Regions from separate parts of the Mesocryomonas fontinalis genome, predicted to be linked through region 2. Evidence: predicted binding sites of a transcription regulator. Region 2 holds the regulator's gene; the other holds the start of a gene.
What was found. Region 2 encodes LexA, which represses DNA repair genes until DNA is damaged. Its sites were predicted from a motif close to TGTTCNNNNTGTGTTCNG; they were not measured.
Positions count from the first base shown of each region.

Region 1: the regulator LexA is predicted to act here: its motif matches at 824-841, upstream of ACZL02_RS19730 (ImuA family protein).

Region 1 covers NZ_JBUZWG020000009.1:15,862-20,198, reverse strand. Annotated here, with positions in the region: gene ACZL02_RS19740 (addiction module antidote protein) at 1-112, shown strand, start outside; gene ACZL02_RS19735 (metallopeptidase family protein) at 122-544, opposite strand; gene ACZL02_RS19730 (ImuA family protein) at 921-1,904, shown strand; gene ACZL02_RS19725 (Y-family DNA polymerase) at 1,993-3,549, shown strand; gene ACZL02_RS19720 (error-prone DNA polymerase) at 3,549-4,337, shown strand, end outside.
Region 2 covers NZ_JBUZWG020000002.1:92,107-96,443, forward strand. Annotated here, with positions in the region: gene lexA (transcriptional repressor LexA) at 853-1,572, opposite strand; gene ACZL02_RS05610 (molybdopterin molybdotransferase MoeA) at 1,647-2,861, opposite strand; gene moaC (cyclic pyranopterin monophosphate synthase MoaC) at 2,849-3,322, opposite strand; gene trpC (indole-3-glycerol phosphate synthase TrpC) at 3,319-4,149, opposite strand; gene trpD (anthranilate phosphoribosyltransferase) at 4,146-4,337, opposite strand, start outside.

The sequences.
Region 1 (4,337 bases), on a different contig from region 2:
GAACCGCCAAAGCCTCTACGTCGCCCTCAGTGATCAAGGAAACCCGGCCTTCTCGACCGTGACGAAACTCGTCAGGGCCATGGGCCTGAAGCTGACAGTGCAGCCGCAGTAGCTACAGTCGCTACCCCGCCTTCGCCTCCAGGCTCTCCATGTCGTCGTCGGACAGGCCGAAATGGTGGCCGATCTCGTGGATCAGCACGTGCGCGACGAGGGTGCCGAGGCTTTCTTCGTGCTCCGACCAGTAGTCGAGAATCGGCCGGCGGTAGAGCAGGATGCGGTTCGGCATCATGCCGGTGCCGCCGAGGTCGAAATCGGCGACCGGCCGCCCCTCGAACAGGCCGAGAATGTCGAAGGCGCTTTCCAGCCCCATCTCCTCCACCACCGCGTCCTCGGGAAAATCGGCGACGTAGAACTGGATCTCGCCCGATAGCTTGCGGAACTCGGCCGGCAGGTTGGCATAGGCCTCCAGCGCCAGCGCCTCGATCTCGTCGAGACTCGGCGCCATCCGCCGTCCCCAGTCGCCCGTCTGATCCAGCTTGGCCATTCCGATTCCCCTGCCTGTCCCGGCAGAGATAGGTCACGTTCCGGTGGTGTGCGAGGGTTTTCGCGATGCGGCCGCCCGGCGGCAGGATTGACAGGCGGAAGGGCTAATTTCCGGGCTCCGGAGCCCTTCCACGAGCCTTCGGCCAGCCAACCCGCCTATAGGACGAATATCCTTAATATTCAGGATATCCAACAGTTTGTGGCGCAGACTGAATCACATCAAGGAAGATAGTCCACAAAAAGACTCCGCTTGACTCTCAAGGGCCCCTCTGGAATCCATAGGAACATACAGGGAACAACGTCCCTTGTGAGGGAACGGATGCTCTCCGGGAGAGAGCGGGAACGACCAGGCATGCGTCTGGCCGAGGGAGATTGTCATGCCGAAAACCCCGCTTCTTCCCGGCCGGACCGCCACGGCCGCGACGCTGGCCGACCTGCAGGAGCGCATTGCCCGGATCGAGGGACGCCCGTTGCACCGGCTGGTGCCGGCGACGGGGCCGGCGCGGCCGGACGGGCTGCGCACCGGGCCACCCGCACAGGTCCCCAGCCCGGCGGTGGCCAGCGACGCGGCGGCGTCGGCGCGGCCGGCCGGACCAGGGGCGGCTCCAGCAGCTCCGGCGGCATCGGACGAGGCCGCCGGGCTAGGCTTTGCCGGCCTGACCGCCAGCCTGCGCCAGCCCGGACTGACCGAGATCCATGTCGACGACACCCGCGGCAGCGGCAGCGGCGCCGGTTTCGTGCTGGCGCTGGCCGTGCTGTTCGGCGCGCGGGCCGGCCGGCCGGCGCTGTGGATCGGCGCCAATCTCGGCTTTTCCGAGGGCGGGATGCCGTATCTCCCCGGCATTTCAGGCCACGGGCTCACGGCCGGCGCTCTGCTTCTGGTGCGCACCCGCCGGCTGGAGGAAGCGATCTGGGCCGGCGAGGAGGCCGCCCGTTCGGCCGCCGCCGCGCTGACCATTCTGGAGGTCCGCGGCAATCCCGGCCGGCTGGGGCTGGAGGGAACGCGCCGGCTGCACGTGCGGGCACGCGACGCCGGCACGCCGCTTCTCCTACTGCGCCAGAGCGGCCGGGCCGAGGCCACCGCCGCACCGCTCCGGCTGCGCATCGCGCCCGCACCCGCCGCGGATGTCACCGGGATCGGCGACGGCGCGAAACTCATCGGCCACCCCGTCTTTGCCATCACCGTCGAGAAATCCCGCGACGGCCGCCCGTACCACCTGCTCCTGGAATGGAACCCGCATGAACGCCGTTTTCAAGCACCCGCCGAGCCGCATTCTCGCGATCGCGCTACCCTTCCTGTCGACCGACCGGATCCGGCGCGACCAGCTGGGACGCTCCTGGCGCTCCGCCGCGCTTCCTGAGGCCAGCGGTCCCGCGCCGCGGCGGGCTAGCCCCGAGCGGCCAAACGCCGGAACGCCGACGGACAAGGCGGACGGGCCGGCGCCGCTGGTGCTCTACGAGCGCCTTGCCCAGGCCGACCGCATCTCGGCGCTCTGCGAACAGGCGGCGGCACTCGGCCTGCAACGGGGACTTGGCCTTGCCGAAGCGCGCGCCCGGTTTCCGGGTCTCGACATCCAGCCCGCCGACCCCGCCGCCGATCGGCGCCTGCTCGCCGCCATCGCCGACTGGTGCGACCGCTACACGCCGCTGGTGGCGCTCGATGCGCCGCGCGGCCTGCTGCTCGACATTTCCGGTTGCGCGCATCTCTTCGGCGGCGAGGCGGCGTTGCGCGACGATCTCGCCGGCCGCCTGACGCGCCAAGGATTTGCCGGCGCCACGGCGATCGCCCGGCAGGCCGGCACGGCCTTGGCACTGGTCGACGGCGCGCCCGGCAGCCAGATCGAGCCGGGCGGCGAGGCCGAAGCGCTGGCCCCGCTGTCGATCCGCACGCTGCGGCTCGCAAGCGATCTCGCCGCGATGCTGGAGCGGCTCGGCCTGAAGACCATCGGGGACATCGCGGCGCTGCCCCGCGCCAGCCTCACCCGCCGCTTCGGCGCCGAGCTTCTGGAGCGGCTGGATGCCGCCATGGGCACCTTGCGCCGGCCGATCAGCCCACGGCTCGCCATTCCCGCTTTGATCGCCGAGCGGCGCTTTGCCGAGCCGATCAGCCAGGTCGAGGACATCCAGCGCATCATCCTGCTCCTTGCCGACCGGCTGGCGGTGATGCTGGAGAAGCGCGGCGAAGGCGCCCGCCAGCTGGAACTGGCGCTGTTCCGGGTCGACGGCGCGGTGGAGCGGCTCGCCGTCTCGGCCTCGGCGCCGATCCGTGCGACAGCCCGCATCGGCGCCCTCTTCCGCGAGCGGCTGAAGGGGTTCGGCGACGAGCGCGACATCGGCTTCGGCTACGATCTCGTCCGCCTCTCCGTCGTAAAAGCCGAGGCGATGGCCGAGTGCCAGGCGGACCTTGCGCCGCCGAGCGCGGCGACCGGCGACCTGCAGGGCTTGATCGACCGCATCGGTGCCCGGCTCGGGGAGAGCGCCGTGCTCGGCATGGAGCCGGTCGACAGCCACTGGCCGGAGCGCGCCATGCGCCTCGCCCCGATCATCTCGGCCCCGGCGTCTGCGGTGGCCTCGAAAACTGCGCCCGCCGCGACGCCCGTCTCGGTCGCAGGCCGGGCGATTCCCACCGGCAGCCGCAGCGAAACCCGGCCGCCGCGGCAACCGGAGACGGCGATCGTCTCGCACCTCTTCGACGGGCTGCGGCCGGTGCGGCTGCTGCCGGTGCCCGAACCGGTGGAGGCGACCTTTGCCGTGCCCGACGGCGTGCCGCTGAATTTTCGCTGGCGCCGGGCGCTGCACGTCGTGCGCAAGTTCGAGGGGCCGGAGCGGATCGCGCCGGAGTGGTGGCGCGGCGAGGCCGAGCGGACGCGCGACTATTTCCGCATCGAGGATGCCGATGGCCGCCGCTACTGGCTGTTCCGCAAGGGTTTCTTCGGCGAGGTGGTGGACGAGGCGATCCCCGTACCGCCCGTCGCGTCCTGGTATCTGCACGGGATCTTCGCGTGATGGCCTCCCGGCCGAGCCTTTCCGGCTTTGCCGAGCTCGGCGTCGCCAGCAATTTCTCGTTCCTGCGCGGCGCCTCGCAGCCGCAGGAACTGGTGCTGGCGGCGCAGGGCCGCGGCCTTGCCGGCATCGGCCTCGCCGACCGCAACACCGTCGCCGGCGTGGTGCGCGGCTACCAGGCCGCGCGGGAGGCAGGGTTCCGCTTCGCGCCCGGCGCGCGGCTGGTGTTTCGCGACGGCACCCCGGACATCCTGGCCTATCCCCGCGACCGCGCCGGCTGGGGCAGGCTCTGCCGGCTCCTGACGACCGGCAATCTGCGGGCGGAAAAGGGCAGCTGCGACCTCGACATCGCGGACCTCCTGGAATGGGGCGAAGGGCTAAATCTTGCCGTCCTCGCGCCTCCAGGCCTTGGCGATCTCGATACCATCGCCGCGGAAGCGGCGATGGCGGCGACGCGCGCCCTCCTGCTGCCCCTGGCGCAGAAGTTTCCGGGCGCGGTGCGGCTGGCTCTGACGCCTTGCCATGATGGCGCCGACGCCCGCCGGATCGGCCGCGCCGCGGATCTTGCAAAGTCATGCCGAACGCCGCTTCTCGCCACCAATGACGTCTATTATCACGCGCCTGACCGGCGCCGGATGCAGGACGTGATGACGGCGATCCGCTGCCACGTGCCGCTGGCCGAAGCCGGGTTCCTGCTGGCGAGAAATGCTGAGCGACACATCAAGTCGGCGGCCGAGATGGCGGACCTGTTCCGCGACCATCCGCAGGCGGTCACGGAAAGCTTGCGCTTC
Region 2 (4,337 bases):
CCGTGGAAGCCGCCATGGCCGGGCGTTCGCGCTCCCCTCATCGGCCTGCCGGCCACTTCTCCCCGGAGGGGCGAAGAAGGCGGCTTTGGCGTGGCGGCAGGGGCGCTGCCCGCGCCAGATACCGAGGGGGGCGATTGGCGTCTTCTCCCCTCGGGGGAGAAGGTCGCGGCAGCGGGATGAGGGGCGGCACCGGCGGAGGGCGCAGAGGATGCTGCCGCGGGCGGGCGTTCGCGCTCCCCTTATCGGCCTGCCGGCCACTTCTCCCCGGAGGGGCGAAGAAGGCGGCTTTGGCGTGGCGGCAGGGACGCTGCCGGCGCTCGATACTGAGAGGGGCGGTTGGCTTCTTCTCCCCTGCGGAGAGAAGGTCGCGGCAGCGGGATGAGGGGGCGGCGGCGGAGGAGGGCGCGGTGGATGTTGCGATGGGCGGGCGTTCGCGGCCCCCTCATCGGCCTGCCGGCCACTTCTCCCCGGAGGGGCGAAGGAGGCGGCTTTCGCGTCGCGGCAGGAGCGCTGCTGGCGCTTGATACTGTGGGGGCGATTGGCGCCTTCTCCCCTGCGGGGAGAAGGTCGCGGCAGCGGGATGAGGGGGCGGCACAGGCGGAGGGCGTGGTGGATGCTGCCATGGGCGGGCGTTCGCGCCCCCCTCATCGGCCTGCCGGCCACTTCTCCCCGGAGGGGCGAAGGAGGCGGCTTTGGCGTGGCGGCTTGCGCGCTGCCAGCGCTCGATACTGAGAGGGGCGGTTGGCGTCTTCTCCCCTGCGGGGAGAAGGTCGCGGCAGCGGGATGAGGGGGCGGCGCGGGGATTGCGGGCGGGTGCCCTGCAACGCGGCTGGAGAGCCTGCGCCGGCCTTGTCAGTACTTGCGGATCAGGCCGACGAGCTTGCCCTGGACCTTGATGCGATCGGAGCCGAAGCTGCGGGTCTCGTAGGCGGGGTTGGCGGCCTCGAGCGAGATGGTGTCGCCGCGGCGGCGGAAGCGCTTGAGGGTTGCCTCCTCGTCGTCGACCAGCGCCACGACGATCTCGCCGCCTTGCGCGGTATCGCCCCGGCGGATGACGACGGTGTCGCCGTCGAGGATGCCGGCCTCGATCATCGAATCGCCCTTCACCTCCAGCGCGTAATGCTCGCCGCCGCCGAGCATGTCCGGCGGCACGAAGATCTGGCTGCCGCTCTGCTGGATCGCCGAGATCGGCACACCGGCGGCGATGCGGCCCATCAGCGGGATTCCGACCGGTTCGCTGTCGTTGGCGGCCGGGCGAATGCGCTTGGGCAAGGGGTCGACGGACGTCTCGGAGCTGGGCTCGCGGCGGGCCGTGGCCGGCTCGGCGTCGACGCTCTTCGCCTTGGCCGGCGCGACCGAATCCGGCAGCTTCAGGACTTCCAGCGCCCTGGCCCGGTTTGGCAGCCGGCGGATGAAACCGCGCTCTTCCAGCGCCGTGATCAGCCGGTGGATGCCGGATTTCGAGCGCAGATCCAGCGCATCCTTCATCTCGTCGAAGGACGGCGGCACGCCCAATTCCTGCAATCTCCCATGGATGAACATCAGGAGATCGTGCTGCTTGCGCGTCAGCATTTCCGGCGATCCTTGTTAAAACAAAACCTGAACAAAGCTATCTGTTCTAGTTGTGTTCTGCAAGGGCCGGAAGCTTAGTCGAGCGCGATGTAGCGGCAGGAATCGCCGGATTTGGCCGGCGGCGCATGGGGTTCGCGCAGGAGCAGCACATCGGCGCGGGCATAGACCGACAGCAGCGACGAATCCTGGCGCCCGAAAGGCGTGACGATCGGCACCACCGCCTGCGATTCGCCGAGCGTCGCCCGGATGAAGTCGGCGCGCTGGTCGTTCGCCGGCATGTCGGTGCCGAGGATCGCCTCGCGGTAGAGCGGGCTCGCCGGGGCGCCGCTGAGGGCGTGGACCAGCGGCTTCAGGAACAGCGTGGCGGCAACCATCGAGGAGGCGGGGTTGCCGGGGAGGCCGATCAGCCGGGTGCGGCCGATGCGGCCGGCCATCAGCGGCTTGCCCGGCCGCATCGCGACCTTCCAGAAGTCGAGCGCGACGCCGCGGGCGGCGAACACCTTGCCGACGAGGTCGTGGTCGCCGACCGAGGCGCCGCCGATAGTGACGAAGATGTCGACGGCGTCCGTCACGGCGCGGTCGAGCAAGCCGCCGATGACGGCCTCGTCGTCTGGCGTAATGCCGTAGTCGAGCGCCTCGCCGCCGGCGGCCTCGACCATGGCGGCGACCCCGAAAGTGTTGGAGGCGACGATCTGCGAGGGCCCGACCGGCTCGCCGGGCATGACCAGCTCGTCGCCGGTGGCAAGGATCGCCACGCGCGGACGGCGCAGCACGCTCACCATCGGATGGCCGCCGCTGGCCGCCAGCGCGATCGTGCCGGCGCCAAGGCGCGTGTTCGCCTGGATGAGGATGTCGCCCGCGGTAAAGTCGGCGCCGGCCTTGCGGATGTGGCGGCCGCGCACGGCCGGCTCCAGCGGCAGCATGGTGGTGACCGTGGGCCGCTCGGCGTTCTCCTGGATGAGGATCGCGTCGGCCCCGTCCGGCACCGGCGCGCCGGTGAAGATCCTGACGGTCTCGCCCGGGCCGACGCCGCCGTCGAAGGCGCGCCCGGCGGCCGATTCGCCGATGAGCGTCAGCGGCTGGAAAGGGCCGGCCGTATCGTCCGCCCGCACCGCGTAGCCGTCCATGGCGGAGGCGTCGAAGTCGGGCTGGGTGCGCAAAGCGGGCAAGTCGGCGGCGATGATGCGGCCGCGCGCGGCGCGCAGCGGCACGGTCTCGGTCTCCGTCACCGCGACGGCATCCTGCATCAGCGCGGCGAAGGCGTCGGCGACGGAGATCATGCCGACCAGTCGCCGGAACGGCCGCCGGATTTGGCAAGCACGCGAATCGCCGAGATCTGCATGCCGCGGTCCACCGCCTTGGCCATGTCGTAGATGGTGAGGCAAGCGACGCTGACGGCGGTCAGCGCCTCCATCTCAACGCCGGTCTTGCCGCTGAGGCGGACCGTCGCGGTGACGCGCAGGCCCGGCAGAGCCGGCTCGGCGGCGATGTCGACGGCGATCTTCTCCAGCATCAGCGGATGGCAGAGCGGGATGAGGTCCGCGGTCTTCTTCGCCGCCATGATGCCGGCGAGGCGCGCGACGGCGATGACGTCGCCCTTCTTGGCGCCGCCGGCCTCGATCAGCGCCAGCGTTTCCGGCAGCATCAGCACCAGCCCCTCGGCGCGGGCCTCGCGCACGGTCTCGGCCTTGTCGCCGACATCCACCATGGTGGCGGCCCCGGTGGCATCGAGATGGGTGAGGCCGGTCATGCGGCCGTTCCGGCGGTCGCCAGCGTGGCGGCAGCGGGGCGGGCGAGAAGGGCGCGCGTGGCGCCCTCGACGTCGGCCTGGCGCATCAGGCTTTCGCCGACGAGGAAGGTGGCGATGCCGACGCGGCCGAGCCGGGCGCAGTCCGCCGGGGTGAAGATGCCGCTCTCGCCGACGAGGATGCGGTCGTCCGGCACGAGCGCCGACAGTCGCTCGGCGGTGGAGATGTCGGTCTCAAAGGTCCGCAGATTGCGGTTGTTGACGCCGAGGAGCGGCGAGCGAAGTTTCAGCGCACGCTCGGTTTCGGCCTCGTCGTGCACTTCGATGAGCACGTCCATGCCGAGGTCCATCGCCACCGCCTCGAGCTCGGCCGCACAGCCGTCGTCGATCGCGGCCATGATCAAGAGGATCGCGTCGCCGCCCCAGGCGCGGGCCTCGAACACCTGGTAGGCGTCGAACATGAAATCCTTGCGCAGCGCCGGCAAGGAGCAAGCGGCGCGGCCCTCGGTGAGGAAGCTCGGCTGGCCCTGGAAGGACGGGGTGTCGGTGAGGATGCTGAGGCAAGCGGCGCCGCCGCGCTCATAGGCACCTGCGAGAGCTGGCGGGTCGAAATCGGCGCGGATCAGCCCCTTCGACGGGCTGGCCTTCTTGATCTCGGCGATGAGGGCGACGTCGCCGGCCGCGTGCTTGCGGCGGATCGCCTGCGTGAAGCCGCGCACCGGGTCGGCGGCGCGGGCAAGGGCTTCCAGTTCGGCCAGCGGCAGGCGCGCCTTGGCGGCGGCGATCTCCTGGAGCTTGTAGGTCTCGATCGCCTTCAGGATGTCGGTCATGCCGGTTCTCCGATGCGCTGGGTGACGCCGATCAGCCGGTCGAGCGCCGCGCGCGCCTTTCCGGTATCGACCGAAAGGCTGGCGGCGCCAAGGCCTTCGGCAAGGTCGGCGGCATGTCCTGACATCACCAGCGCGCCGGCGGCGTTGAGAAGGCAGATGTCGCGGTAGCCGCCGGGAGCGCCGTCGAG